DNA from 2 places in the Aeribacillus sp. FSL k6-2211 genome. Region 1 is predicted to be linked to the other one. Evidence: predicted binding sites of a transcription regulator. Region 1 holds the regulator's gene; the other holds the start of a gene.
The links. The regulator Rex, encoded in region 1, represses fermentation and respiration genes when NADH is low (regulators of the CRP and FNR family bind a similar motif). The targets are predictions, from matches to a motif close to TTGTGAAATATTTCACAA.
Positions count from the first base shown of each region.

Region 2: the regulator Rex is predicted to act here: its motif matches at 6,415-6,432, upstream of NSU19_RS09875 (DUF2249 domain-containing protein).

Region 1 is NZ_CP150190.1:416,867-432,629, reverse strand. Features, by position in the region: gene groES (co-chaperone GroES) at 1-189, opposite strand, end outside; gene NSU19_RS02225 (type II CAAX endopeptidase family protein) at 438-1,169, shown strand; gene NSU19_RS02220 (YdiK family protein) at 1,174-1,377, shown strand; gene tatC (twin-arginine translocase subunit TatC) at 1,470-2,216, opposite strand; gene NSU19_RS02210 (twin-arginine translocase TatA/TatE family subunit) at 2,239-2,412, opposite strand; gene NSU19_RS02205 (redox-sensing transcriptional repressor Rex) at 2,427-3,068, opposite strand; gene NSU19_RS02200 (ABC-F family ATP-binding cassette domain-containing protein) at 3,380-5,302, shown strand; gene tsaD (tRNA (adenosine(37)-N6)-threonylcarbamoyltransferase complex transferase subunit TsaD) at 5,577-6,596, opposite strand; gene rimI (ribosomal protein S18-alanine N-acetyltransferase) at 6,596-7,075, opposite strand; gene tsaB (tRNA (adenosine(37)-N6)-threonylcarbamoyltransferase complex dimerization subunit type 1 TsaB) at 7,045-7,740, opposite strand; gene tsaE (tRNA (adenosine(37)-N6)-threonylcarbamoyltransferase complex ATPase subunit type 1 TsaE) at 7,721-8,197, opposite strand; gene thiL (thiamine-phosphate kinase) at 8,184-9,191, opposite strand; tRNA gene NSU19_RS02170 (tRNA-Asp) at 9,344-9,419, opposite strand; tRNA gene NSU19_RS02165 (tRNA-Met) at 9,422-9,498, opposite strand; rRNA gene rrf (5S ribosomal RNA) at 9,530-9,645, opposite strand; rRNA gene NSU19_RS02155 (23S ribosomal RNA) at 9,785-12,754, opposite strand; rRNA gene NSU19_RS02150 (16S ribosomal RNA) at 12,893-14,446, opposite strand; tRNA gene NSU19_RS02145 (tRNA-Gly) at 14,521-14,594, opposite strand; tRNA gene NSU19_RS02140 (tRNA-Pro) at 14,805-14,878, opposite strand; tRNA gene NSU19_RS02135 (tRNA-Arg) at 14,882-14,958, opposite strand; tRNA gene NSU19_RS02130 (tRNA-Leu) at 15,012-15,097, opposite strand; tRNA gene NSU19_RS02125 (tRNA-Leu) at 15,103-15,184, opposite strand; tRNA gene NSU19_RS02120 (tRNA-Lys) at 15,191-15,266, opposite strand; tRNA gene NSU19_RS02115 (tRNA-Gln) at 15,434-15,508, opposite strand; tRNA gene NSU19_RS02110 (tRNA-Glu) at 15,628-15,699, opposite strand; tRNA gene NSU19_RS02105 (tRNA-Ser) at 15,708-15,763, opposite strand, start outside.
Region 2 is NZ_CP150190.1:2,044,337-2,060,099, forward strand. Features, by position in the region: gene moaC (cyclic pyranopterin monophosphate synthase MoaC) at 273-758, opposite strand; gene moaD (molybdopterin converting factor subunit 1) at 763-996, opposite strand; gene NSU19_RS09845 (molybdenum cofactor biosynthesis protein MoaE) at 993-1,448, opposite strand; gene mobB (molybdopterin-guanine dinucleotide biosynthesis protein B) at 1,481-1,984, opposite strand; gene glp (gephyrin-like molybdotransferase Glp) at 1,981-3,246, opposite strand; gene NSU19_RS09860 (molybdenum cofactor guanylyltransferase) at 3,292-3,900, opposite strand; gene NSU19_RS09865 (MogA/MoaB family molybdenum cofactor biosynthesis protein) at 3,906-4,406, opposite strand; partial or broken gene NSU19_RS09870 (radical SAM protein) at 4,417-5,372, opposite strand; gene NSU19_RS09875 (DUF2249 domain-containing protein) at 6,494-6,727, shown strand; gene NSU19_RS09880 (DUF2249 domain-containing protein) at 6,732-6,896, shown strand; gene NSU19_RS09885 (hypothetical protein) at 6,946-8,193, shown strand; gene NSU19_RS09890 (metal-sulfur cluster assembly factor) at 8,239-8,541, shown strand; partial or broken gene NSU19_RS09895 (MFS transporter) at 8,742-9,131, opposite strand; gene NSU19_RS09900 (TIGR04053 family radical SAM/SPASM domain-containing protein) at 9,316-10,428, opposite strand; gene NSU19_RS09905 (Crp/Fnr family transcriptional regulator) at 10,757-11,449, shown strand; gene NSU19_RS09910 (YozQ family protein) at 11,542-11,754, shown strand; gene NSU19_RS09915 (YwiC-like family protein) at 12,005-12,748, opposite strand; gene ric (iron-sulfur cluster repair di-iron protein) at 12,948-13,643, shown strand; gene parC (DNA topoisomerase IV subunit A) at 14,630-15,763, opposite strand, start outside.

The DNA.
Region 1 (15,763 bases):
GCGATCGCCAACAGCAACTTCAACTGCAACACGTTCACCGCTGTCTAATACACGACCAGTACCAACTGCTACTACTTTACCTTCTTGAGGTTTTTCTTTAGCTGTGTCAGGCAATACGATGCCGCTTGCTGTTTTTTCTTCTGTTTCAACAAGTTCAATTACAACGCGATCACCTAATGGCTTTAACAAGGGAAACAACCTCCTCAAATATCTTTTGAGATTTTCAAAATTTATTCCTTATTCATTATTAGCACTCATTGCTATCGAGTGCTAACACCAATTATTATATTAAAGAAACCTCCTCTATTTTTCAAGTCTCTTTTAAAAAAATTTTAACATCCTCCATTAAGTGCTTACCTTGTCAAAATTGTTTTTCTTTCTTAAAACCATTGTGTGTTAAAATAGTCATATGAATCTTTTATAAAGGAGAACTATTCGTGAAAAAGCAATATTGGTGGATCATCATTACGTACATCATTATGCAGCTCTCATCCTATATTGGAGTTCCCCTTTTTTATGAACTGGGTGTTGGCGTCGATGGAAATCTCAATGCAGGACTTTTTCAAGCGCAAGCATATTGGTCGATTACAAGTTTTACTGCTGCGTTTGTCATTATTTTATTTCTCCTTCGTCATGAACGAAAAAATAATGTCCGGATTGAAAAAGCTTCTTTCGGCGAATCTGCCATATGGGCTGTTTTCGGAGTTTTTTTAGCTTTTTTCATTCAAACAATCGTTGGCAATATTGAAATATATGTACTTAAAGTTAATCCGATGTCGGAAAATACTCAAGTTATTATGGATTTAATTGAAGCAACGCCTTATTTGATTATTGTCACATCAATAATAGGACCGATTCTTGAAGAAATTATCTTCCGAAAAATTATTTTCGGGGTGATTTATCAAAAAACGAATTTTTGGATCGGCGCGCTTGTCAGTTCGCTATTATTCGGCATCGTGCATGGGGAGCCTGAACTTTTATTGCGTTATACAGCAATGGGATTTACGTTCGCTTTTTTATATTATAAAACAAAACGCATATTAGTCCCTATTTTTGCCCATACAATGATGAATACAATCGTAGTCATCATTCAAACAATTTATCATGATGAGATTGAAAACATGATGAAGCAAATGGAACAAATACAAATCATTATTGGAGGCAGCTAAGATTATGAATTTTCATCCCGTTTCCATGGGACTCTTCTATTTTATCATGGGAGTTCTATTTACATATTTAGCAATTCATCATGCTGAAAATGGTATGTGGACAGCTACAAATATGATTTTAATGATTTTAGCCACGTTTGATTTTGCTGTTTCCATCCGCATGTTCACTTTCTCATATAAAATTCGGAAAGCAAAAAACAACCGATGAGGTGTAATGATATTATCCCTCTTGTGTAGACAGTAGGAAAAAAGCCTATACTGTCTACTTGACAGGGATATGTTTATAACAGCCCATCGGTTTTACTTTTGATCTGATTCTTTTATTTGAGAAGACTGTGCTTTTTTGTAAGCAAATCTTGAAACAATGATACTTATTTCATACAAAATGAATAGCGGAATCGTGACCATTAAATGCGACACAATTTCAGGCGGCGTAATGATCGCTGCGATAACAAGCAATACAAAATACGCATATTTTCTAACCTTTACCAAAAACGCCGGATTGATGATCCCGAGTCTTGTTAAAAACATAATGACAACGGGAAGCTGAAACAACAGTCCGAAAGGCAATGTTAACTGCAGCAGGAAACGAAAGTATTCATTTATTCCTATCATTTGTTGAATGTTTAAATCATTGGAAAGCCGCCCCATAAAATCGATGACAAAAGGAAACAAAATAAAATAAGAGAAGCTTATACCTAAAAGAAATAAAGCAACCGACAACGGTATATAGCTTAATGTGACCCGCCTTTCTTTTTCATACAGTCCTGGGCTGATAAACGCCCAAAGCTGGTACAATAAAACAGGGAAAGTTAGAATTAAAGCAATAATAAATGTAAACTGCATATAAACGATCAATGGATCTGCAGGACGAAAAGCATTTAAGGCGAATTGCTTTGCTTCATCAGTTTGCTGTAAAAAAACAATAATTGGCTTCGCTATGAAAAAGCCAGTAATCATAGCAACGAAAAAGAAAACGACTACAATAATCAGCCGTTTTCTAAGCTCCGCTATATGCTCCAACACGGACATTTTTTTTTCGCTCATCATTATTCATCCATTCTTCTTGCTATTCATTTTTCTTGTTTTCTTCATCATCGTCTGCTAAGCCCTTCGTGGCACTTTTAAACTCCTTTAATGATTCTCCTATAGCTTTTCCAAGCTCAGGAAGTTTTTTCGGCCCGAAAACAAGCAGAGCTGCAAATACAATCAACAGCAAGCTTCCAATTCCAATTGTTGGCATTTAATATCGCTCCTTCAATCTTCATTCGAATAATGTTTTAAAAAATATGCAAGAGCCTGAAGTTCAACAGATAGATCGATATGATGAATCCGAATTTTATCCGGAACATTTAAGCGAGCCGGCGTAAAATTTAAAATGCCTTTTATGCCTTTTTCCACTAACCGATCCGTTATTCCTTGAGCGGCGGTTGCCGGGACCGTTAATATCGCAACAGGCACATCATCAGGCAATTCACTTTCTAGCTGATCCAAATGATAAATTGGAACTCCACCAATTTTCATTCCTACTTTTCGTTTATTAATGTCAAATGCAATAACAATTTGTGTGTTGTTATTTTTTGTAAAATTGTAATTTAAAAAAGCTGTTCCCAAATTTCCGACGCCAATGAGGGCAACTTTGGTCAACTCATCTTGGTCAAGCGTCTTTCTAAAAAATGATAACAAATAATTGACATTATATCCATAACCTTTTTTGCCCAGCGCTCCGAAATATGAAAAGTCCCTTCTAATTGTCGCAGAATCTACTTTTACTGCTTCACTCAGTTCTTGAGAGGAAACACGTTGTTTTCCCGAGGCATGTAAATTTTGCAAAAACCGATAATATAGAGGTAATCTTTTTGCAGTTGCTTGCGGTATCTTAGATTGATCTTGATTCAATGCTCATCCCTCGCAATCCAAAACAACCTGACTAATTTTGTTTTTAGCTATGTTTTCTAGCAAGCGGCTGCTCGCCTGTATGAAACAATATCAGACTGATAACGCTTCCATCCTGATCTTCTTCTCCGTCTACATTTCTTTTTATTTGTTTTTTCTCCAAACTCTCCTTATATAAAAACTATACACTATTTTTTTATTCGTGTCTTTTGAACGATTGTTACAATTTCTTGTCCTTTTGTTCATCAGGTCAGTTGCCTGCAGTCAAATATATAGGCTACACTTATTCTAGCAAAGATTGAGGTGAACTATGGATGATTTTATTGCAGTTAAACAAAATCACAAAATATTATGGTGCTGACCTTATTTTATCGAATATTAAGCTGGAAATCCAAACAGGAGATAAAATCGCCGTTGTAGGCCGCAATGGAGCCGGAAAATCAACATTATTGAAAATCATTGCCGGTGAAATGCCCTTTGATTCTGGTGAAATTGTGAAGCCAAAAGATTTAACAATCGGCTATCTGGCACAAAACACAGGATTAGAATCAACTAAGTCGATATGGGATGAAATGCTAACCGTTTTTGAAGAGCTGCGGAACATCGAAGCTGAGCTGCGAAATATTGAACAAAAAATGGCAGCTATCTCCTCAGCTGGAGATTCTCATGCTTTGCAAAGCTTAATGAAGGAATATGATTCACTCCAACATTTATATAAAGAAAATGGCGGATATCAATATGAGGCGGATATCCGTTCTGTGCTGCATGGATTAGGGTTTGCTGATTACGACTATTCAACTAAAATTTCGGTTTTGAGCGGAGGACAAAAAACCCGGTTAGCACTCGGAAAGCTCCTGTTGAAAAAACCGGATCTGCTCATACTCGACGAGCCGACAAACCATCTTGACATGGAAACATTAAACTGGCTCGAACAATATTTACAGCATTATAATGGAGCGGTTCTAATTGTTTCCCACGACCGGTACTTTTTAGATCGCGTTGTCAACACTGTTTATGAAATATCACGAACAGTTTGTACGAAGTATGTTGGGAATTACAGCGCTTATTTAAAACAAAAAGCGGAAGCGTACGAAAGGGAATTAAAACAATTTGAAAAACAGCAAGAAGAAATCGCGCGGATGAAAGATTTTATTCAACGAAACTTAGCAAGAGCATCGACAACGAAACGTGCGCAAAGCAGAAGGAAAATGCTTGAGAAAATGGAAATACTGGACAGACCCGCTGGGGACGAGAAGTCAGCCAGCTTTTCCTTCGAAATCGAAAAGCAAAGCGGCAATGACGTGTTAAAAGCCATTGATTTGTCCCTTTCCTACGATCAAAAAACTCCGATCGTGAAAAATATTAACTTTTCGATCAACAGGAAGGACTCAATTGCCTTAATAGGGCCAAACGGAGTTGGAAAATCTACCTTATTAAAAACGATCATCAACCGCTTAAAGCCGCTGAGCGGAAAAATTCAGTTTGGATCTAATGTCCAAATCGGATATTATGACCAGGAACAAGCGGATTTGTCTTCATCTAAACGGGTTTTAGATGAATTGTGGGATGACTATCCCGAAAAAACAGAAAAAGAAATCCGAACGGTTTTAGGGAATTTTCTTTTTTCCGGAGATGAAGTGCTGAAAACCGTCTCGTCTTTAAGCGGAGGAGAAAAAGCTCGGCTCGCTTTAGCGAAATTAATGCTAAAAAAAGCTAACTTTCTCATCATGGATGAACCTACGAATCATCTGGATCTCGACAGCAAAGAAGTATTGGAAAACGCTCTGATAAATTTTCCTGGAACAATCTTGTTTGTTTCGCATGATCGTTATTTTATCAACAAAATCGCGACCAAAATTTTTGAATTATCCACAGAAGGCATTGCCGAATATATCGGGGACTATGATTATTACATTGCAAAAAAAGCGGAGATGATCGAGCTTGAACAGTTGAAAGAACCAACTATCGAAACCAAAGAGCAAAAACAAGGAAAATTATCTTATGAACAAGAAAAAATATTGAAAAAAAAGGAACGGCAAAGACAGCGCCGCATTGAAGAACTTGAAAACAAAATAGCAGAAATTGAAGAAGCGATCGCTGAAAACAATGAAATGCTTTGCGATCCAAATATATACCAAGATCATGAAAAAGCTCAAAAACTTCATGATCAAAATGTCATGTTAACGGAACAACTAGATCAACTGATGGAGGAATGGGAATCACTTCTTTCTGAATAACCGGCTCATGCCGGTTTTTTATTTATTTTGTTTCCTTCAGCATGTTTCTCTCAAACAGTTATCCACATCATTAGTTCCTTACCTTATAATATTTTTCTTATTTGTTCACATTATCCACAACAAACCCCTTTAGTTATCCACATGTTTCACCTTGTTTTTTCTTCTTCTATTTCAATGTTTCGTCTTATTTATCCAAAATGAAGCTTTTCTTTGTGGATAACCTGTGGTTAAAACAAAAAAATAGGGCCGCTGTTCATTCGACCCTATTTTGCCTCTATATATATGACGTTAATTCCAATCCAGGATGAGCATTCATACGATAATCACCGAAAATTCCTTTTTCATAAAGTACATCAGCGAAAGCTGCAATCATGGCCGCATTATCTGTGCATAAGGACAATGGTGGAATGACGAGGTCGATCCCTTTTTTCTTTTTGAATGCTTCCTCCATAGCAGTTCTTAATCCTTTATTCGCCGCTACTCCGCCTGATAAAAGAACTTGCTTAGCTTGATACTTCTCACTGGCACGAACAGTTTTTTCCACTAAAACTTCTACAACACTTTGCTGAAAACTTGCAGCCATATCTTTCGGATCTATCGTGATCCCTCTTTGCGCCGCGTTATGAAGAGTGTTAATCACCGCTGACTTCAGCCCGCTGAAACTAAAATGAAACGAGCCTTCTTCAAGCCATGCTCGCGGCAAATCAATGGAAGCAGTTCCTTCATGTGCTAGCCTGTCGATATGAGGCCCGCCCGGATAAGGCAGGTTTAATGTTCGCGCTACTTTATCATAAGCCTCTCCTGCTGCATCATCAAGTGTTTCCCCAATCACCTCAAAACAACCGTGCTCCTTCATATAGACAAGCTCTGTATGGCCGCCGGAAACAACTAATGCAATCAGCGGGAAAGAAAATTCTTTCACAAGACGGTTCGCATAAATGTGTCCTGCAATATGATGTACTCCGATTAGTGGAAGATCATACGCAAAAGCTAAAGCCTTTGCGGCATTGACTCCAATCAATAATGCACCAACCAGCCCCGGTCCTTCTGTCACGGCTATGGCGTTCAAATCGTGATACGAAAGATTCGCCTGTTTTAACGTTTCTTCTAATACGAGAGTAATTTGCTCGACATGATGGCGTGAAGCGATTTCTGGAACGACTCCGCCAAAACGTTTATGGCTTTCAATTTGGGAAGCAACGACTTGTGCAACAATTTCTTTTCCGTTTTTCACAATGGCAGCTGCTGTTTCATCACAGCTTGTTTCAATTCCTAAAATTAATCGATCTTTCATTATAAATTCACCTGCATTAATATCGCATCTTCTTGGTTATCCGTATAATAGTTTTCCCGGATTCCGATTGGTTCAAAATTCAATTTCTTATATAATGATTGCGCAACAGTATTCGAAACTCGGACTTCTAATGTAACGGTTTTGGCTCCTTTTTCTTTTGCTACGTTTAAAACGCTTCTAAGCAGGGTCTCTCCCAGCTTTTTTCCCCGATACGCTGGAGAAATAGCAATATTGGTAATCTGCCCATCATCAACAATCACCCATAAACCGCAATAACCTACAACTTTTCCTTCATATTCTATTACTAAATAAGTAGCAAAATGGTTATGGACCAATTCCCGATAAAATGATTCCTTTGTCCAAGGAACCGAAAATGACAGCTGTTCGATTTCATAAACACGATGTATATCTTCAACTGTCATTTTTCGAACATTTACTTGATTATTAATCATGTTGACGTTTTTTGCTGCTCGATCCATTTCGCTTCCGCCTCTGCTAACCTTAAATAATTTGGCACAAACTGATGAACATTGACTGCTTCTCTAGTCATTCCCAGCAAACCTAGCAATCCCGGACGCGGCTGGTGCAATGACGGATCCCCGATGACTGCCAACTCACCCATTATTTCTTTGATCAGATCTAAATGAAGAGAAACATCATTCCCTAAAAAGAGCACCCGCTTTTTGAGCTGTTTTATTTCATTCAACCAATCTTCTAGCAGAATATTTCTGTCTTCTTTCACACAAAGTATGTTTTCTTTAAATTCATACAGCCCGGTATAAACTCGTCCTCTTCTTGCATCAAATAAAGGGCAAATCAATCCGTCAAAAAAACGCCCGTTCAGCGCAAGCACTTCAAGACTGGAAACGCCCGTTAAAGGAATGTTTCTAGCCCATGCAAGCGTCTTAGCAATTGTTACACCGATTCGCACACCAGTATAAGAGCCAGGACCTTGGGCAACCACAATCTTTGTTAAGTCGCTGGGCTGAACGTGGCACTCTTTCAAAAGATAATCAACTGCCGGCATTGCACGAACAGAATGGTTTTTTTTCAAGTTCGTCATATATTCGCCAATAATTTTAGTTTCGTCTACTAACGCAATGCCTAAACAGTCGTTTGATGTATCAATCGCTAATACCGTCATCAGTAAAAAACTCCTTACACAGCTTAATATATCTTTTTCCCTTCGGCCTAAAAATTAGAGATCTTGTATTGTCCTGAATGTAACGGATGAATACATCCAGTCTTTCCTCCGGCAGTTGATCTTCTATATAATGCGCCCACTCTACAACTGTTACACCGTCTCCATCAAAAAACTCATCAAACCCTAAATCCTCATCGCTATTTTCAATCCGATAAACGTCCATATGATAAAGCGGCAGTCTGCCGTCTGTATACTCCTTCATGATTGTAAAAGTAGGACTGCTCACTGTTCTGCCAATGCCCAAACCTTTTGCCAGTCCTTTCACAAATGTAGTTTTGCCTGCTCCAAGATCTCCTTCAAGCGTAATCACATCGCCCGCTTGTAAGTGCTGAGCCAGCTTCATCGCCATATTCCCTGTCTCTTCAGGATTTGTTGTTTTTATTTCAAATTGATCCAAATGAATCACCTTTTTTAAAATGATTGTAGCCTTTGCTTAATAGCCGTTTGCGAATATTTTTTTCTTGCAAATAAACCGATGGGCTGCCTTCAAATACTTCTCCGATCTTCGTTATGCGTATTCCTTCTTGCTCGCATTTTTTTTTCAATACTTCAAAGGAATGTTTAGAAGTCGTTCCTACCAGTTCAAAATCTTCTCCTCCAGTGATAGCCCACTCAAATTGCTTTTCTAACGGCAATAATTGTATTGAATCACTTAATGGAAGAAGATCTTTATGTACGACGATTTGTACGTTGCTCATGTCAGCTATCTCATTCAATTCGCTTGCAATACCGTCACTAATATCATTAAGGCTCGCCCGATCCACTTCAGAAATAATCCTGCCCGCTTTTACTTGCGGCTTCGGACGTCTATGGCGAGATACTAAATATTGATAATCGTCCTCCGGCAAATTGAACTCATCGTTTAATAGAAGGTGCAATCCAGCAGCTGAATCCCCCAGAGTACCCGTAACAAAAACCACATCCCCCGGTCTTGCTGAGCTTCTCAATTGGGCTTTCCCGCGTTCAACTTCTCCAATCAAGGTGACGGTGATGACAAGGTGATCAGCAATAGAAACAGTATCTCCACCGATTAAATCCACTTTATATTTTTCTGCGGCATCTGCCATTCCTTTGTATATAGATTGTAAGTCTTTCTCGTGCCATCGAGAGGGAATCGCAATGGAAACTAAAAAATACTTTGGAATCCCGCCCATTGCGGCAATATCACTAATGTTCACTGCCAAACATTTAAAGCCGATATCAAAAGGCTCCATTGTTTTACGTAAAAAATGAACCCCTTCGACCATTGTGTCTGTGCAGACTATTTGCTGAAAACCTTTATTCGGTGTGTAAACTGCGGCATCGTCACCTATTCCGACAACAAGGCCTTCATGAAAATAATGTGCTGGCCGAATACTTCGGATAAACTCAAATTCATCCTGAATTGACATATAAAACCTCTTTCTTTAAAAGATGCTCTCCTAAAGAATCCAATTCAATCCTCTTGTATAGTTTACCGCATATGTTTAGCTTATCCAAGATATTCATAAAATAAAAAAACGAAACGTTGAACGTTTCGTTAGTTGTTCGTATATTGTTGTAATGGCGGTCCCGACGGGAATCGAACCCGCGATCTCCTGCGTGACAGGCAGGCATGTTAACCGCTACACTACGGGACCATTGGTTGCGGGGGCAGGATTTGAACCTGCGACCTTCGGGTTATGAGCCCGACGAGCTACCGGACTGCTCCACCCCGCGATAATTTAGAAAGCTTATATTCAAATGAATTGCCTGGCAGCGTCCTACTCTCGCAAGGGACAAACCCTCACTACCATCGGCGCTGAAGAGCTTAACTTCCGTGTTCGGGATGGGAACGGGTGTGACCTCTTCGCCATTGCCACCAAGCAATTTTTTTCTATTCATTGTTCCATTCAGTTCGATGGACAACTACTATTATAACTTTTTGATCGCAGTTGTCAACACTTTTTTGAATATCATTCTTTCAAAACTAGATAACGGTTCCTTCACGAATAGATGCTCTTTCTTGGTTAAGTCCTCGATCGATTAGTATCCGTCAGCTCCACGTGTCACCACGCTTCCACCTCGGACCTATCTACCTCGTCATCTTCAAGGGATCTTACTCGCGTTTAGCGATGGGAAATCTCATCTTGAGGGGGGCTTCACGCTTAGATGCTTTCAGCGCTTATCCCTTCCGCACATAGCTACCCAGCGGTGCCCCTGGCGGGACAACTGGTACACCAGCGGTGCGTCCATCCCGGTCCTCTCGTACTAAGGACAGCTCCTCTCAAATTTCCTGCGCCCGCGACGGATAGGGACCGAACTGTCTCACGACGTTCTGAACCCAGCTCGCGTACCGCTTTAATGGGCGAACAGCCCAACCCTTGGGACCGACTACAGCCCCAGGATGCGATGAGCCGACATCGAGGTGCCAAACCTCCCCGTCGATGTGGACTCTTGGGGGAGATCAGCCTGTTATCCCCGGGGTAGCTTTTATCCGTTGAGCGATGGCCCTTCCATGCGGAACCACCGGATCACTAAGCCCGACTTTCGTCCCTGCTCGACTTGTAGGTCTCGCAGTCAAGCTCCCTTCTGCCTTTGCACTCTCCGAATGATTTCCAACCATTCTGAGGGAACCTTTGGGCGCCTCCGTTACCTTTTAGGAGGCGACCGCCCCAGTCAAACTGCCCACCTGACACTGTCTCCCGCCCCGATCAGGGGCGCGGGTTAGAATGTCAGTACAGCCAGGGTAGTATCCCACCGTCGCCTCAGCGCAAGCTGGCGCTCACGCGTCTCTGGCTCCTACCTATCCTGTACAAGCTGTACCCACATTCAATATCAGGCTGCAGTAAAGCTCCACGGGGTCTTTCCGTCCTGTCGCGGGTAACCTGCATCTTCACAGGTACTATAATTTCACCGAGTCTCTCGTTGAGACAGTGCCCAGATCGTTACGCCTTTCGTGCGGGTCGGAACTTACCCGACAAGGAATTTCGCTACCTTAGGACCGTTATAGTTACGGCCGCCGTTTACTGGGGCTTCGGTTCGCACCTTCAGCTACAGCTTAAGCGCTCCCCTTAACCTTCCAGCACCGGGCAGGCGTCAGCCCCTATACTTCACCTTACGGTTTCGCAGAGACCTGTGTTTTTGCTAAACAGTCGCCTGGGCCTTTTCACTGCGGCTCATCATGGCTTATCACCTTGATGAGCACCCCTTCTCCCGAAGTTACGGGGTCATTTTGCCGAGTTCCTTAACGAGAGTTCTCTCGCTCACCTTAGGATTCTCTCCTCGCCTACCTGTGTCGGTTTGCGGTACGGGCACCTCTCACCTCGCTAGAGGCTTTTCTTGGCAGTGTGGAATCGGGAACTTCGGTACTTCCTTTCCCTCGCCATCACAGCTCAAGCACACGGCAAGCGGATTTGCCTGCTTGCCAGCCCTAACTGCTTGGACGCGCACATCCAGCCGCGCGCTTGCCCTATCCTCCTGCGTCCCCCCATTGCTCAAACGGTGAGGAGGTGGTACAGGAATATCAACCTGTTGTCCATCACCTACGCCTTTCGGCCTCGGCTTAGGTCCCGACTAACCCTGAGCGGACGAGCCTTCCTCAGGAAACCTTAGGCTTTCGGCGGAGGGGATTCTCACCCCTCTTTCGCTACTCATACCGGCATTCTCACTTCTAAGCGCTCCACCGGTCCTTCCGGTCCGGCTTCGATGCCCTTAGAACGCTCTCCTACCGCTGACACCAACGGTGTCAACCCGCAGCTTCGGTGATACGTTTAGCCCCGGTACATTTTCGGCGCAGAGCCACTCGACCAGTGAGCTATTACGCACTCTTTAAATGGTGGCTGCTTCTAAGCCAACATCCTGGTTGTCTAAGCAGCTCCACATCCTTTTCCACTTAACGTATACTTTGGGACCTTAGCTGGCGGTCTGGGCTGTTTCCCTTTTGACCACGGATCTTATCACTCGCAGTCTGACTCCCAAGGATAAGTCATTGGCATTCGGAGTTTGACTGAATTCGGTAACCCGATGGGGGCCCCTCGTCCAATCAGTGCTCTACCTCCAAGACTCTTCCCTTGAGGCTAGCCCTAAAGCTATTTCGGAGAGAACCAGCTATCTCCAAGTTCGATTGGCATTTCACCCCTACCCACACCTCATCCCCGCACTTTTCAACGTGCGTGGGTTCGGGCCTCCAGCAAGTGTTACCTTGCCTTCACCCTGGACATGGGTAGATCACCTGGTTTCGGGTCTGCGACCTCGTACTATTTCGCCCTCTTCAGACTCGCTTTCGCTGCGGCTCCGCCTTTCGGCTTAACCTTGCACGAAATCGCAACTCGCCGGTTCATTCTACAAAAGGCACGCCATCACCCATCCCGGGTCCCCGCAAAAGCCTGCTTTTGTGGGTGGGAATAGGGCTCTGACTACTTGTAGGCACACGGTTTCAGGTTCTCTTTCACTCCCCTCCCGGGGTGCTTTTCACCTTTCCCTCACGGTACTGGTTCACTATCGGTCACTAGGGAGTATTTAGCCTTGGGAGATGGTCCTCCCTGCTTCCGACGGGATTTCACGTGTCCCGCCGTACTCAGGATCCACTCGGGAGGGAACGGAGTTTCGACTACAGGGTTGTTACCTTCTCTGACGGGCCTTTCCAGACCTCTTCGTCTACCCCGTTCCTTTGTCACTCCTTAATCGAGTGTCCTACAACCCCAAGAGGCACGCCTCTTGGTTTGGGCTGTTCCCGTTTCGCTCGCCGCTACTCAGGGAATCGCTGTTGCTTTCTCTTCCTCCGGGTACTTAGATGTTTCAGTTCCCCGGGTTGCCCTCCATACCCTATGGATTCAGGTATGGATACTGCCCCATTACGGGCAGTGGGTTCCCCCATTCGGACATCTCCGGATCGACGCTTACTTACAGCTCCCCGAAGCATTTCGGTGTTTGTCCCGTCCTTCATCGGCTCCTAGTGCCAAGGCATCCACCGTGCGCCCTTTCTAACTTAACCGTTTCTTCCTAACATGAGCGATCTATTCGTGAATGTCTTTCCGTTATCCAGTTTTCAAAGAACAATCAAGAAGGATATGATCCTTCAAAACTAAACAAAACGGAAAAGCGCACCCTATTTCAATGTATATATCCTTAGAAAGGAGGTGATCCAGCCGCACCTTCCGATACGGCTACCTTGTTACGACTTCACCCCAATCATTTGTCCCACCTTCGGCGGCTGGCTCCCGTAAGGGTTACCCCACCGACTTCGGGTGTTACAAACTCTCGTGGTGTGACGGGCGGTGTGTACAAGACCCGGGAACGTATTCACCGCGGCATGCTGATCCGCGATTACTAGCGATTCCGGCTTCATGCAGGCGAGTTGCAGCCTGCAATCCGAACTGAGAGTGGTTTTTTGGGATTCGCTCCACCTCGCGGTTTCGCTGCCCTTTGTACCACCCATTGTAGCACGTGTGTAGCCCAGGTCATAAGGGGCATGATGATTTGACGTCATCCCCACCTTCCTCCGACTTTTAGCCGGCAGTCACCTTAGAGTGCCCAACTGAATGCTGGCAACTAAGGTCAAGGGTTGCGCTCGTTGCGGGACTTAACCCAACATCTCACGACACGAGCTGACGACAACCATGCACCACCTGTCACCCTGTCCCCGAAAGGGGAACGCCCTATCTCTAGGGTTGTCAGGGGATGTCAAGACCTGGTAAGGTTCTTCGCGTTGCTTCGAATTAAACCACATGCTCCACCGCTTGTGCGGGTCCCCGTCAATTCCTTTGAGTTTCAGCCTTGCGGCCGTACTCCCCAGGCGGAGTGCTTAATGCGTTTGCTGCAGCACTAAAGGGTGGATACCCTCTAACACTTAGCACTCATCGTTTACGGCGTGGACTACCAGGGTATCTAATCCTGTTCGCTCCCCACGCTTTCGCGCCTCAGCGTCAGTTACAGGCCAGAGAGCCGCCTTCGCCACTGGTGTTCCTCCACATCTCTACGCATTTCACCGCTACACGTGGAATTCCGCTCCCCTCTCCTGCACTCAAGTTCCCCAGTTTCCAATGGCCGCTCGCGGTTGAGCCGCGAGATTTCACATCAGACTTAAGGAACCGCCTGCGCGCGCTTTACGCCCAATAATTCCGGACAACGCTTGCCACCTACGTATTACCGCGGCTGCTGGCACGTAGTTAGCCGTGGCTTCCTCGTCAGGTACCGTCAAGGTACCGCCCTGTTCGAACGGCACTTGTTCTTCCCTGACAACAGAGCTTTACGATCCGAAGACCTTCTTCGCTCACGCGGCGTTGCTCCGTCAGACTTTCGTCCATTGCGGAAGATTCCCTACTGCTGCCTCCCGTAGGAGTCTGGGCCGTGTCTCAGTCCCAGTGTGGCCGGTCACCCTCTCAGGTCGGCTACGCATCGTCGCCTTGGTGAGCCGTTACCTCACCAACTAGCTAATGCGCCGCGGGCCCATCCTGCAGTGACAGCTAAAAGCCGCCTTTCAACCGAAAACCATGCGGTTTTCGGTGTTATCCGGTATTAGCTCCGGTTTCCCGAAGTTATCCCAGTCTGCAGGGCAGGTTGCCCACGTGTTACTCACCCGTCCGCCGCTAACCTAAAGGAGCAAGCTCCCTTCGGTCCGCTCGACTTGCATGTATTAGGCACGCCGCCAGCGTTCGTCCTGAGCCAGGATCAAACTCTCCAAAAAAAGTTTGTCACCAAATGCTCTTGTCAGAATCAACAGGCACGCTTTTCGTTTTGTTCAGTTTTCAAAGATCATTTTGGAGCGGGTGATGGGAATCGAACCCACGACATCAGCTTGGAAGGCTGAGGTTTTACCACTAAACTACACCCGCGCGAAAATATTTGTTTTTCTATTTAGATGATAAACACGCATTTTCCATGCCTCTTCCTCTTCCAGCATTGTTCGAGGATGTAAATGCGTCGAGGCAACTCGCAGATTATTCATTGAAGTGTCGCTCGTGGCTGAGGTTTTACCACTAAACTACACCCGCATATCTTAATTTATTCATGCAATTTTGCTTTTAAGCCTTTATTGATCAAAATCGGGAAGACAGGATTCGAACCTGCGACCCCATGGTCCCAAACCATGTGCTCTACCAAGCTGAGCTACTTCCCGATATGGCGCGCCCGAGAGGAGTCGAACCCCTAACCTTTTGATCCGTAGTCAAACGCTCTATCCAATTGAGCTACGGGCGCATTCCACAGGTTTTTTATTGTAACTCACTTAAAATATGATGTCAACACTTTTTTGGTGCGGTAGAGAGGACTCGAACCTCCACGGGGTCGCCCCCACTAGGCCCTCAACCTAGCGCGTCTGCCATTCCGCCACTACCGCGAATATGCGGGTGGAGGGACTTGAACCCCCACGCCGTAAGGCGCTAGATCCTAAGTCTAGTGCGTCTGCCAATTCCGCCACACCCGCATTAAATGGTGAGCCATGGAGGATTCGAACCTCCGACCCTCTGATTAAAAGTCAGATGCTCTACCGACTGAGCTAATGGCTCATAAAAAGTAATTTCTTCTAATCTGTTTTAAAGTCGGTCAGATGTCCCTTCCTCTTCCAGCTTTCTCAAGGTGCTGGATGCGTCGGGACAACTCGCTGCTTATTCAACGAAGCCTTGCTCGTTGCTCTACCGACTGAGCTAATGGCTCTTATTATTTTTATAATAAGTGGCTGGGCTAGCTGGATTCGAACCAGCGCATCACGGAGTCAAAGTCCGTTGCCTTACCGCTTGGCTATAGCCCATCAAAAAGTCACAAAATTTATTGTAACATTTTTTGAACGCTATGTAAAGACTTTTTGGTTTGGATTTTTTAAAGTTAGAAATAGGAAGTTTTTCAACTTCCTATTTCAGCGAATATGAATGACCCGTACGGGATTCGAACCCGTGTTACCGCCGTGAAAGGGCGGTGTCTTAACCACTTGACCAACGGGCCATTTTTCATGGCGGAGAAGGAGGGATTTGAACCCTCGCGCCGCTTACACGACCTACTCCCTTAG
Region 2 (15,763 bases), 1.6 Mb from region 1:
CTTATGCAGCCCTTCATCGATGATAATGAAGAAGCTCTTATATGCCGAATGAAAAATATGTACAGGGCTCCTTAGAAATTTTTCCAGTTCCAAGAGCCCGGATTGCGAAACATTTGATATGATCATGCTTTTTTCAAAAGTGTCTCTTTCCTTGTAGTTTTCAGCTTGGCGTCCTTTTATTTAAAGACAGAGTAAGTTGATTGGTTTCATGGTAACTAGTTTCTTTCTGCAGCTAAAAATTCTTTTCTATAATGATCAATTACCTATAAAAGTTATAGTTCACGGCGGAAGTCACCGCTTTTGCCGCCTGTTTTCTCCATTAAATATGTTTGGCCGATGACCATTCCTTTATCGATTGCTTTGCACATATCATACACGGTTAAGGCGCAGACGCTCGCAGCAGTTAATGCTTCCATTTCAACCCCTGTGCTTCCTTTTGTTTTCACAAATGAATGGATCATTAATTCATATTTGTTTTCGTCGCATTTCCATTCAAATTGAATATCCACCGCTTTTAAAGCAATCGGATGGCACATTGGAATGATGTCAGCCGTGCGTTTGGCGGCCATAATTCCAGCTACTTGCGCTACTGACAGAACATCTCCTTTTTTGACCTGTGAGCTTGTGATTTTTTCATACACTTCTTTTGAAACAAGAATACTTGAGATGGCATGTGCAGTACGGACTGTTTCCTGTTTCTCTGAAATATCTACCATTTTTGCCCTTCCTTGCTCATTTAAGTGAGTCAGCTTCTTCATGTTTTTAACCTCCACTCATCGGCGGAATAAGGGCGACAACATCCCCATCCCGAATGATGTCATCTTCTGCAGCAAATTCTTCATTGATGGCAAAAAGGACGGAGGATAGGGCGGGCAGTGAATATTCTTTTTCCAACCGTTCGCGGAGTTGTTTAACAGTTATTTCTTGATATGGCAATGTCATCTCCTTTTTATTCAGCTGCTCTTTTAGTTGGGCGAAAAATAAAATTCGGATCATGACTTCATCTCCTTTGGAATGCCTTTTTCATAAGAAATCGTTTCTTGCTGATTGCCGATCCACAATGAGCCATCCTCCCAATGCTCTTTCTTCCATATCGGTACCATTTCTTTAATCCGCTCGATTGCATAACGGTTTGCTTCATAAGCATCAGCGCGGTGAGGAGTAGATACGGCGATGACGACCGCGGCATCCGTAATTTCTAATCGTCCGATACGATGGACAATGGCAACCTTAGCATTCGGAAACTGCTGTTTAATTTCAGCTCCGATTTGTTCCAGTTTTTTTTGAGCCATCGATTCATATGCTTCATATTCTAAATACAATGTTTTTTTTCCTTTTGTCAATTCCCTTACAGTTCCGATAAATGTAACGATAGCTCCGGCATTTCGATCCACAACAGCTTCGATGACACGTGAAACATCTATCGGTTCTTTCACAATTTGAAACATAATTATCCCTCCAAATATAATATAAAATGGCATTATTGTCTCATTTCCAACAGCTTCTCCTTTACATAGTTCACGATCCAGCTGATATACAAATCTTCATCTTTAATAAAAAATGAATGTTTTTCTTTCAAAGGGATCGAGCTAATCGATGCGATCACATTTGATAAATCAAGCAGATGAAGATCTTTCTCATCACGGATACAGACAATTTTCGGGTATGGAGCTTTTTTCAATCCTTCGATAATCAATACATCAATTGAAAAATGCCGGTAAAGTTCCATAATGTTCGAAAAATGTTCATTCGCTTTTATTTCAGCTTGCAACAGCAAAGTTTCTTCCCCTAGAACCGCTGAAACAACAGCACCAGCTTCCCAATGCCGATACGTATCTTTTTTTGGAATATCCGGTTTTCCACCATGACCGTGATGTTTAAAAGTACCGACTTTTATCCCATGATTGGTCAGCTCTTTGATGCATTTTTCAATTAGCGTAGTTTTTCCGCTGTTTTGATGCCCTACCACTTGTAAAATCATCATAGCCAACTGGAGGCTCCTTCTTCATCTTCGATTAACAGCACGTTAACTTCACTGCCTGCTTGAAATCCTCTGCTTCCGCCAGGCAAAACAATTAAACTATTAGTATGAATTAAGGATGAAACAATATTTGATTTGTCCCTTCCAATCGGATCAGCTACTAGCTTTCCATCATGAAAGGACAATTTTGCTCTCACAAAGCGCGTGAACGGATTCGGCTTTAAAAAATCTTTCGTTAAAATCGCCCGGGCTCGTTTTAAATAACAATTTTTTTGTCCGAGCATCGCCCTTATATACGGACGGACAAACAGCTCAAAACCGACATAACAAGCGGAAGGGTTGCCTGAGAGGCCGAACAAAATTTTGTTGCCGACAACTGCTGCAGAGGTAACACTCCCTGGGCGCATGCCGATTTTATTGAATAAAACTTGGGCTTGAAGATGCTCGTACACCTTTGGGATATAATCAAAATCGCCCACTGACACTCCGCCTGTTGTGATGATAATGTCGGCCATTTGCATTGCTTTTGTAACAGCTTGAAATACATTTTGAAATGTGTCTTTCACAATTCCGTATAAAATCGGTTCACCGTGAGCTCTGAAAATTTGTGCCTGCAGCATATAAGTATTGCTGTTGTGAATTTTTCCTTTTTCCAGCGGTTTATACACTTCAAGCAATTCGCTCCCGGTTGCTATGACGACAACCTTTGGGCTCTTCATAACCGGAACGTAATGATACCCGAACGTTGCCAGAACAGCGGATATTCCCGGAGTGATCACGGTTCCTTTTTCGATAAGCAAACTGCCCTTTTTCATATCTTCTCCGATGCGGGAGATGTTTTCTCCTGCCTCAACTTTTCTTTTTATTTGCACATATGTTTTTCCGTCTTTTCTGAATTCCTGTGTTAATTCCTTCATGATGACGGCATTTGCACCTTCTGGAATGGCAGCGCCAGTCATAATTTTAACGGCTTGAAAAGGTTTTAAAGATTCTTTCCAAACAGAATCTGCTCCTTGAGTCCCGACGACTTCCAAAACTGCTGGATTGGAAGCTGAAGCGGCCTCGGTCGATGCTGCCCAAACAGCATAGCCGTCATAAGGGGATCGATCAAATCCAGGTACATCCGTTGTAGCAGTTATATCTTGACCAAGCACACGATGAAAGCTGTTTTCGATTGATACATACTCTATTTCACCTTCATAGCTTTTTTCCAACACCCGGTCGATTGCTTCCTCTACTTGAATTGGCTTTCGCAACGCTCCCATTCCTTTCCACCATTCTTTCCCCCACCCGATACTACCAAGGAACATTTATTTTGTTTTGGAAAAGGAGGCTTGAGGAAAAAGGTTATTATGAACAATATACTGGTCATATTCATCCTTTGTATTAATATTGATGAAAGCATCATCATCATTAATCTCAACATATCTAGTATGAATACTTGGAAGAAAATGCTTCATGCTTAACTTATTTTGTTCAAGGTGCCATCGTATTTTTTCCTTCACTCGATGATGGTACATGGCGATCAATGGCTGAATATTTCCGTGAACACTAGGAACAATCGCTTCACAACCGTCATTTCTGTATAATTGCAATTTTTTCAACAAATGCGCATTGATAAAAGGAGTATCACAAGGTAAAACGATATACCATTCGGATTTGAATTGGGACATAACGGAATAAATGCCGGCAAGAGGTCCTTTTCCTTGATACAATTCGAGATCTTGAATATATGTCAGCTGGTTCCTTTGCAGCCATTTCGTATCTATTTCAGGATGTATGACAACAACCACGTCTTTTGTGATACATTGCAGCGCTTCGATACTATATAAAATAAATTCCTTTCCATTTCTTTTCGCAAATGCTTTCGGTTGCCCAAACCGTTTCGACTGTCCTCCTGCCAGCACAATCCCGATCATCTTGTTCACTGACGATTCATCTCCCAAACAAGATGGCGAAGTTCCGGCAAAATCAGCTTTTCCATGGCAAGACGAACCGCATTTGTAGATCCCGGCATGCAAAAAATGACTTTTTGTCCAATTGAACCGGCAAGTGCTCGACTAAGCATGGATGCGCTTCCAATTTCTTTATAGCTTAAATAACGAAACAATTCCCCAAAACCAACCATTTCTTTGTCAAGCAATTCTTTTACCGCTTCTACCGTCACATCCCGTTTTGTAAAACCAGTCCCGCCGTTCAATAAAAAAACATCAATTTCCTCAGAAGCCTCTTTCACAGCAGATTGAATGGCTTCCCGTTCATCTTTCACAATCTCGTAATCTATTATTTCCATTTGTTCTCTCGTTAATAATTCGATGATTAATGCACCGCTTTTATCCGTATCCTTCGTTCTCGTATCAGAAACGGTGATCACTTTGCAGCGAACAGGGCCATTTGCCTTGCTGCGATGTTCAGATACACTCATCAATCACACCTCACCCGCCAATATAAGACATTTCCACACGTCTTTTTGCAGAAAGAGCATTGATCCTTCCTCTTTCTTCGGAATAACGATCGTCCCGAGCCTGCCAAACACGGATGATCTCATCCAATATTTCTTCACCGCTTGCTCCCTTTCGCATTTTAACTAATAAATCAACGCCGTTTGAGGCAAATAGCATGTATACTTTTTAGGGCATTCGCGTGCAATCAGAACAAAAAGCTCCTGATAAGGAAGAAATAAAACCGCCTTCCACATCCGTACCTCGGTATCGATACCTTTTAGGAACCTCGCCAAAAACGTTGACTGAACTGGTTTAAGAGGTATTTCTTGGTGAATCATATCATGAACTTCTTTGCTCGTCAAAACTTCGTCCATTTTCCAACCGTTTAAGGTTTCGACATCCATATATTCGATGAAGCGGATCGTCATTCCTTTTTCTTCAAAAAAACGAGCCATCGGTAAAATTTCGCTCTCATTTATTCCTTTTACAACCATGTTCACCTTTACCGCCAGACCTTGTGCAACCGCTTCTTCAATTCCTCTAACAATTTCCTCAGACTTTGCTTTACCTCCGTTCATTTTAGAAAAAATTTCGTTATTTAAAGCATCTAAACTGACATTGATCCGGTTCATGCCCGCTTTTTTTAAACGCTTGGCATATGATATTAAAAATATCCGTTAATGGTCAATGAAACGTCTTGAAGATCTTGAATATTTTTTAACATCGTTATTAGTACATCAATGTCCTTTCGTCCCTCCGGTCAGACGAATTTTTCGAATGCCTAAACGTAAAGAGGCTGGCCAAACGATATATTTCTTCAAACGTCATTAGTTATTCCCGTTTCATAAAAGAATACTGTCTTCCTTCCATTTCAGCATACAGTATACACAACGAAAATTATATCGGCCTGTCACCGAAATGCGCAAATCCAATAAAGGGCGGTTAATTGATCTCGCAACATCTTCCTCTCCTTATACATTCATTCTTCATATGTTACAGACAAGATAAACAATAGAATGAGATCTCTGTCCCATAAATTCGAATGATCATAAAAGGTTAAATTAATTGTAAAAAAAATTTTCTGAAAAAGAAACCTATTTGGAATACATTTTACCAATTTATCATTTTTTATGGCTAACATGATGGGGCTCTATACAATGAATTGAGAAAACAAAATAGATACACAAAAAATATTTTACGATTTCGGCAAACGGAGGCTTTCATAATAGAATCAGCAGTTTTCATTATGGACAATGTACCAATGCTTGGCGAACTGTAAAACTTGATGGAAAGAATGGTTATTATATTAGAAAACCGTTCATCCATCAACAGGATCTTCTTAGCTTTTTCCATTTCGGGTCACCTGTCGAGAATCCGTCCAGACTCGAAAAAACTCAAAGTTGATTGAAAAAAAGATACTATCGAAAAACAACTGATAGAAAAATCATTAAAGAAAACCGCCGGCAACAAATCCAAAGCTTCCTGAGAATTAGGGATTTCACAAGTTACACTTTACAATAAGATGAAAAAATACCAGCTACCTAAATAGATGAACAACTTCTCAATCGTTTTCAAAAATGGCATTAACTTGGTTTACGCCCCGCTTTTTCTTCTAGCACACTTTTCAGGCAACCATCTTTTTGATGTCAATGACATACTTTCAATGTTAGAATGATCTTTTTGCAATAGCGCTTTGTCCGGGTTAGACGTATTTTTCGCACAATGGCCGCTGACCATATTAGCAAAGAAATAAATTTCCCTACATGCCATCAGCTGTTTCCGCTTTAAAAACACACACTCTCCTTTCTATTTCAAGCAAAACAATATCCTTAGCGAAATGGTACCGATCTTTCATTGAAAACTGAAACATTTTCTAACAAGCAGTTCAATTGATGTTGCAACATCTTCCCTTCCCTCAATTGGAAGGATATATGCCAATACGGCATCACGAATCAATTATTCATAAACTTTTCAAAAGTGATGCCGATGAAGTGAAGCAAATCACAAATTGCGGGAATTGTTTTTACTATGATGAACATTGATAAAAAAGATGGAAAGGAGAATATGGATGGGAAAAACTGTTGAATTAGATGTTCGCGAAGATTTAAAGAAGAAATTAGAGCCGTTTCAAAAAATCATGGCGGCCATTCAGCCTCTTGCACAAGGAGATGTATTTATTTTACACGCTCCGTTTAAACCTGTTCCGCTTTTTCCTATCATGAAGAAAAAAGGGTTTTCTTATCAAGCGGAAAAAATAGAGGATAAACATTGGAAAATTACCTTTGTTAAAACGGAGGAATGAAAAAATGATACTGGATAATCGCGGCTTAGAGCCCCCACAACCGATGATGCGGACTTTAACGGCATTAGCAAAATTAAAAAAAGGAGAAGCGTTGAAAATTATTAATGACCGCCGCCCGATGTTTTTATTTGAACAGCTTGACGATCTCGGTTATACCTATCAAACGTAAAAGCGCAGTGATGGAAGCTATGAAATAACGATTGAAAAGAAGGATGACGATGATGACGGCTAATCATACTTATGAAACGAATATTCGAATCCCTTTTTCGTTTATTATTTTTGGCTTGCTGGCGTTTTTCCTTTCTCAAATTCTTTTATTTCTGTCAACTCGTCAGCTTTCAACCGGAGAAATGCGCCTTCCTGTCGTATTGTCAGCTGTCCATTTATTAGTGATTGGCTTTGCTTTAATGACAGCCATGGGGGCCATGTATCAGCTTGTTCCAGTCGTGTTTTTAACCCCGATATGGAATGAAGCATTCGCTTTTATCCAAATGGTCGTCACGTCATTAGGAATACTATCTTTTAGCATCAGTCTGGCCTTTAATATTCAAATGGCTATATTTTCAGGCTTGCTTCTTACTTGCGGGATTGTAATGTTTTTATGGCAGATGTTCATGACATTAAAACAACAGAAGAAAAGAACGGTCATCACTTTATTTGTTGGTACCGCCCTCATTTGTTTGCTCCTAACGATCGGGCTCGGATTGACGCTTGCCTATCATTTTTGGAGCGGCAGACAATTAATCGATCATGATTTGATTTTCAAAGCACATATATTGCTGGGATTTTCCGGCTGGTTTACACTTCTTATCTTCGGATTTTCTTACAAAATGGTTCCGATGTTTTCATTGGCGCATCATTTTTCAATGAACACGGCCCGATATGTTTACATTTTTTATATGAGCGGTCTTGTGTTAACTTTCATCAGTTTTATAACGGCAAATGACCGGTTGTTATCAGCAGGGCTTCTATTGATGGCTGTCGGATATGGGTTGTTTGCATACCATATGTTTGCCATTTTAAAGAAAAGGATGAAGAAAAAACTGGATAAACCTTTTCTGTTTGCTCTTTTGGCCATTGTTTTTGGAGTCATCCTGCATATAGCGGCGGCCGGTTTTTCTTTTGAAAGTGAAATCCATTCCCGCATCTTTTCCATCATCATCTACTGTTATCTGTTCGGCTGGATTCTATTAAGCATCATTGGCTACTTATATAAAATTGTTCCTTTTCTATGGTGGACACACCGGTATAGCAAAAAAATCGGCAAAGAAGCGGTGCCGACTTTGAAACAAATGATAAATGAAAAATGGATTGTGATGGAATGCTGTTTATTTGTTGCGAGTCTTATCGGCATGATCGCTGCTCTTGCCTCTTCAAGTACTGGTCTATTTTATCTTGCTCAAGGAGGAATGGTGCTGTTTTCTGGATTATTTGCCTGTACGATTGGCTCCGTATTGTTGAAATAAAATAATGAGGGAACGATTTACTGAAATATAAAGGGTGATGTAACAATGGAAATAAAAGCAAAGATCTTGGAAAAACTGCAAAACGTTTTAGATCCTGAATTGGGAATTAATGTTGTTGATTTAGGACTGATCTATAAGATTGAAGTCAAAGACGGAACTGCATTCATTTTAATGACATTGACTACACCCGGCTGTCCGTTGCACGACTCAATAGCAGGCGGTGTGAAACGCGCATTGCGTGATATTGAAGGCATTCAAGACGTAAATGTCCAAATCACTTGGAATCCGCCTTGGTCCCCTGATAGAATGAGCGAAAAAGCATTAAGGCAGCTAGGGTTCCTTTCCTAAACGTTTTTCAAAGACTGTTCCTTTCCTGAAAGGGACAGCTTTTTTTATGAAAGAAGTCCCAATTATTTTGGTGTTTTTGGCTCTTCTTCCAGTTCCCATACAAACGGCGTCACATTTAAGATGTTCGTTTAATCGTTTCCCAGCCAAAAAAATCCCCTTCCAGGAAAATTTTTTACAAATGCTGTCTTCCTGCAGGGGATAATCGCTGTTCCTTGTTTTTCCGGAGGTGTCAACCAGGAAAAAAATGTAACTGAAATCGCAAATGACGTTTCTGCCATTCCAATGAAAAAGCCCAAAATATCGTCATTCCGTAAGAATTGGCAAAACTGATGCCAACTAATGAGACAATTAAAAATAATAAAAGCAAAGAATACATTTACCGTCGGCCATACCGGTCAGTCCAAATTCCGAGTGGAATTCGCATGACAGAACCTAGCAGACGGGTTGGCAACTTAGATGCTTTTTTATGTTGATGTCAGGTTATAAATATCTTGGAACGTACTTGCTAACGGAGATAAAATTCGCCATACGGCAAATGCAAATGTCATGGCTAAAGTGGTGACTGGCAGTAATGCTTTTTGTTTCACCAAAATCCCCTCCTAAACAGATGAATGGTGCCATCATCTGTACCATAAAAATAGGCGGGGAATGTTTGTGAACTTTATCATATAATTATTGATTGCCAAATCATTGTTAAAATTTCACCTCAACAAAAATGTTTTTCCGATTTTTGCCCATTCAATCAAATTGAATACCGCTTGCGTTTCCAACGGTTTAAACTTCCCGTTTTTGGCGAAGCGCTTTAGGAATGTATACACAATAAGGCTCACTTTCCAAATAGTCGCCTGTCACAGCATACGCTCTTGAGCGTGAGCCTCCGCAAACAAAACGAAATTCGCAAACACCGCATTTTCCTTTATAAAGATTTGGATTGCGCAATTTTTGAAATATTGGTGATGTTCTATAAATATCGGCCAGTGATGTTTGTCTTATATTTCCCGCTTTGATTGGAAGCAATCCGCTCGGGTAAACATCGCCAATATGGGAAATAAACACAAAACCGTTGCCATCATTTACTCCCTTCGGAGCACGGCCGAGTCCGTCCACTTCCCCTGTAGCCCCTTTAAACAAAATATCTTCATAATGGATTTCTTTTCCATCTATTTGCTGTTCACGCATTTTGGCTTGCAAGACGACACGACGGTAATGTTGTCCGGCAGTCGTTTTAATATCAAATGGTACACGTTTGCTCTTTTCATATAACCAACGAAAAACTTGTTCATGTTGGGCGGGAGAAATCATATCCGATTGTTTTCCTCTTCCAGTTGGTACGAGGAAAAAAACGCTCCAAAGAACGCAATCAAGTTTTTCAACAAAATCCGCCATTTCTTCAAGAACATGAACATTGTAGCGTGATACAACCGTATTAATTTGAACAGGAATCTTAAATTCATGCAAATATTTGATTCCTTGCATCGTTAAATCGAAAGATCCTTTTGTGCCGCGAAAATGATCATGAATTTCCGCATTCGGGCCGTCCAAACTAAATGCCCAACGGGAAAGCCCGATATCTTTTGCCCTCTGCATCACTTCTTTTGTTACATTTGGAGTTGCACTCGGCGTGATTGAAACACGCAATCCCTTTTCAATAGCATATTCGGCAAGAGCAAATAAATCCGGCCGCATTAATGGATCACCGCCGGTAAATACTAATAGCGGCTGGTTCATCGCAAAAATATCATCAATTAATTTTTTTCCTTCCTGAAAAGTCAACTCATGGGGATCACGATGATATTGCGCCTCGGCTCGGCAATGCAAACAATTTAATTGACATGCTCTCGTCAACTCCCAAATGACTATAAAAGGGTTTTGGTCATAATCCATCATCACATACAAACTCCTTTCTTTAAAATGAAAAATATCTCTGCTTCTTCTCATCATATAAAAAGGTGAGATTTTCGAAGTGAAAGCCATCACACTTTCCGATAAAAAGGAAGAAATGATTTTTACGAAAAAGTCATTTTTTTGACAAATGTTCAACTGCTGCGAATCTTCCCCGTGATTGCTTCAAATGGATGAGGTGGTCTGCCCCAAACCTTAAGTATGTTAGACACCTTATTTTTATTGGTAACTATGATTTACATCACACGACTCATTTGTAAAGAAACGCTATAATATGAAACGAAAATCAAAGTTGAAATAAAGGTGTGATACCATGACAAATAGCTGGGTGTTTGAAAGATTAAGAAGCGTTCCCCTTTTCCGTGAACTGTCTGATGAAGAATTGACTTCCATAGTTGCTATCTCTCAAGTACGTACCTATCAACCAAAATCGTATGTATTCATGCAAGGCGACATGCTGGAAAACGTATATTTCATCCATTCAGGAACTATTAAAATATATAAAACGGACAGAAATGGAAAAGAACAAATCGTTTCCATCTTGCAGAATGGAGAAATGTTTCCCCATACCGGATTTTTTCGCAAAGGATCTTACCCTGCTCATGCAGAAGTTATGGAAGAATCTACATTAATTGTCATTCCCATCAAAGATTTTGAGGAAACGCTTATGCTCTTTCCGGTATTGTCCATCAAATTGTTTCGTGTGATGAGTGAAAAAATCATAGATTTGCAAAATCGGTTAGAAGAGCAAATTCTTCATAATACATATGAACAAATCGTATTGTTGCTGTTGCGGCTTACCAAAACGAATGCACTGCCGCAAGGAAAACTTTATCGTTTGACAACCCATTTAACGAATCGGGAATTGGCAAATATGATCGGAACTTCCCGTGAAACCGTAAGCAGAACGCTTAACCAGATGAAGCGGAAAGGTCTTATTCTTGTTGATGACGACGGATATTATTTGGTTGATGCTGAACAATTGGAGAAAGAAATCTTTATGTAGCGGCCGCCAAAAAGAAAACTGTTTTTTTGATGAATGTTTGAAGCGATTAAGAATCATAATAAAGGAAAACGAATTTTCATGGAGGAAACGAAATGTCCACAAAACGTCAAGACAAGAAAATGAAAAATAACCCAACCTTCGGAGCATATGATGAACCTGTGAAGAGCGGCAGCGAATCCGACCTAACACAAGGTTTGGCCATAACGCAGGAACAAGTAAGAGACACATATACGGAGGGCACAATTGATGGGATGATAGAGGATGTTGACGGCAACAACATCCCGTTGAAGCCTGAAAAAGAATAATAATGCCTTTTTTCCTGATATTCAAAGTGAAATGCCTGTATGGGGCTGTCCAAAATCATAAACACCGATATATCAACGTTTCTAAAACATTAATGGGGGCGTCAATAAGCCGTAAAAACGACTTATTAGACACCCCCAATTTCATGGCCAATTTTGTCTTGACAGCGTTCAAAAAAATATATCGGCATTACTTCACCCAAAAAATCGAATGATCATTGGGCAATCAACCTTCTGCAAAGGGAAAATGCGCTTACGGCAGCATGAACAAATTGATGATCATAAACATTGCAAAACAAAAATATACGGCATTGCCCACTTCAATTAAACCGATTTTTAAAATCGGCATTTTTTTTCCGTAAAAATAAACAGCTCGAATAACACTCGGAATATAAGCTATTATAAAAACGGCATACTCGGTAGCGACCAAGCCGATCATTAAGAAAACATGAAAACCCCATGACAACCATTTATAGTTCGGATTGTTTTTTTCCCGAATCATTGTTTTGACATAAAAAGTGCTGCCCACAAAAAATAAAAAACAAAGCATTATGGTGATGAAGGCTTCTTTTGTTATTTCACCGCTTACAATAAAAGAACTGGCAAGACCTCCAATGCAAAAAACAGCGATTGCTGCTAGATCATTGAAAAAAGCACGATCTTTTTTCTTTTTCCCATAATAAATATTTATTAAAAAAAACGGTGTCATCGCCATTCCGAAATATATTATTTCCCATCTATACATTAATGGAAAGAGCAGTATAACGGCAGCAGCGGCAAAATAAAGAGCAAACCACTTTATATAAAATGGCTTGCGCTTATTTTTCATAGCCATCAGTAACGGATATGTTGCTAAATATAAACATAACCAGCCGATAAATAATGGAATATGAATCCAAGAGAACCCTCCTATATAAGCCCCCAATAGAAATGGTATAACAAGCATTGCCCAGGCTCCATGCTGTTTTGGAATCACTAATTTCTTGACGGTTGCCATCATGTATCCACCTTTCATCAACAATTTCTTCTAAATTCCATTATAGTGAAAAAAACTAGCTACGTTGTGATTTGTTGCATACCTCTTTGTTTTGTCACAAAATAGCCACAACACTAAACGGGAAAGTGACACCTGTCACTATTGAAAAGAACGAGTTGCGGTATTATCTTTTTAACAATGAAATTGGGAGGGAAAAATAATGAAAACAATATTTACGGAAAATACGACAGTTGGAGAAATTGTCGCAATGCTTCCGAAAGCGAGCGATGTTTTTAAAAAAAATAAAATTGATTTTTGTTGCGGCGGTGATCGCTCTTTAAAAGAAGCAGCCGATAAACGGGGAGTGGCGATTGAGGAATTAATGAGTCAATTGCAGGATCTGTATGCTGCAACTGATGAAAAAACAGAGAAAAATTGGTTGACAGCAACATACTCAGAACTTATTGACCATATCATAAATAAACATCATCGTTATTTGTTGGAAGAACTGCCAAACCTTAGTCCCTATGTGACAAAAGTTATGCGAGTCCACGGCGGAAATCATCCACATCTAATAAAGATTCATAAATTGTTTAATGAATTAAAAACGGAACTAGAACAACATTTATGGAAAGAAGAGTCTGAAGTATTTCCGCTTATTAGCCAGTTCGAGAAGCAACCGACAAGCGAAAACGAACAAAAAATGAAAAAAATGATTGCCGATCTTACGAATGAACATGATAAAACAGGGGATATCATAAAAGAAATTAGGCGGATCACAAATGACTATACCCTTCCGAACGGGGCTTGCCGAACATATCAACTCGTTTACAATCGTTTAGAAGCTTTGGAATCAGACTTATTTGAACATATTCATTTGGAAAATAACGTATTATTTCCACGCATTCTTCAATAATTTCGGGTGTAAGAGGCGGCGATCCCCCGCCTCTTTCTTCACCATTTCAACATCACGGAAACGGACTGTTCAGACCTTGATCTAACCATTAAAACTTAAAACGTTTTATCAAGGACGAAGCTAAAGGCTATTGACAAGCAAAGTTTCATGGCATGCCGTCGTAATAGAGTTTTTTTCAGAGAATAGAAAGCTAAAAACGAAAAGCGCCTCGGTGTGTGACGTCTTTTTCGCTGATGTTGCTGAATAAGCGGCTTTCGATATGGTTTCTTTCTTTTTTGGAAGCGCTCTTTTTCTTGTTTTGATATTCTGCTTGTTTGGCACAAAAGAAGAATAACTTAAACATCTTTCTTCTGATATAATAAGTATAATAAGTTATATCCAACTTTTTTCAACTACACCACTACGATCACAAAGGAAGTGAAGGGAAATTGGAGGAATTTGTAGGATTTTGTATAAGGTGCAGCAAACCTATTCATTGTCTAAACGGTTTTTTGAATGGGGCTATTGACGAAAAAAATGGGTCGTTGTTTTGTTTTTCATGCTTAGAAGAGAATGAAAATTCGGATTTTTCTCATCCATCCCATTGAAAGCGCAAATAAATGGCATTTAGATTGCGAAGCCTAGAGTGTACCAACAAGTCTGTTTTCTTTTATTTTCTTCATAAAGCCTTTTTTGACATTGGGGAAATGGCCAAAGCATCTCACTCGCTTTCAAATCATAGTGTGGCAGTTCTCCTTGATCCTCTCTTGAACGATCCGCCATCTAGATTCTGTACAAAGATGTGAGATCTCTGGCAGTCGTTTTTAAAAAACAAAATGATATGCAATTTCAAACAACGTTTAGAAATGTGTCCGAATAATATGTCTGATCGAGACCAAGCGGTTTTCTTTCAGAACTTGCTCCTAAACCGCCAATGAAGCAAAATATCACTGTATTAGAGTGAAAAACCCCTATCCTCACTAAATCCGGATAGGGGTGATCATTTTTTATGCTTCCGTTTCCAGCCAGCTATCAGCGACTTCTCCTGCCTCCTCTTTATCTATGTAAAAGGAACCGTTGCTGTATCGATCAGTCACCTTCACATTGGAAAGAGGCACTATTTCCCTGATACCTTTCTCCGTTTCCAATACCAAATTCTCATTTCCGTTGACGAGTAAGATGGCCGCTGTCCGATGCGGGTTTGTTTTCAGCTCTCTGTACAGCATTGATCCTCTTCTGGCTCGTTGTGTTCGTTCGATTTCCCCGATATTGATCATTTTCACAGCGCCTCTGTGCGTGACAATGGCGAGCTTTTGATCGTTAACATGTTTCTCAGCAAACACAAGTCCAGAAACGACTGCATCGCCTTCCTTTAATTGGATGCCTTTGACTCCTGCTGCACGGGAGCCGACAATATTCACTTCTTCTTCGTGAAATAAAAGACCGTATCCAAAACGGGTGGATAACAAAATCAATCCTGTTCCATCAGTTATATGAACCGCAACCACTTCATCGTCGTCTTTTAAATTGATCGCAACAAGCGGCTTGGAGTATCGCTGAGCTTTATATTGGCGAATTTCCGTTTTCTTCACCATGCCTTTTTTCGTAACAAACAAGAAAAATTTCTCGTCGTCAAAACTTTTTAAAGGAATGCCTTGTACAATCCGTTCATCTTGATCAATCGGAATGGTCCTTGAAATATGCTGTCCAATATCCTTCCAGCGAATATCCGGAAGCTCGTGAACAGGACAATATAAATAATTTCCTTTGTTTGTGAATAAGAGAAGAACATCTGTTGTGTTCATTTCATACTGGCATAACAGTCGATCCGAATCCTTCATGCCGAAATCTTTTCCGTTTGATGCTGTATACGACCGCAAGCTCGTACGTTTCACATAGCCGTCTTTTGTCACAGTAACAATTGTATCCTCGCTTGCGATGAGGGATTCCATATTGATAGTAATGGATTCAATTTCCGCCTCAATCTTCGTCCGCCGCTCATCGGCAAATGTTTTTTTCAATTGTTTTAATTCGGATTGAATGACTTTGGAAAGCTTTTTTTCATCCTCCAAAATGCTTGTTAACCCCTTGATTTTTTTCTCAAGCTCTTCTTCTTCCGCTTTCAACGCTGTAATATCAGT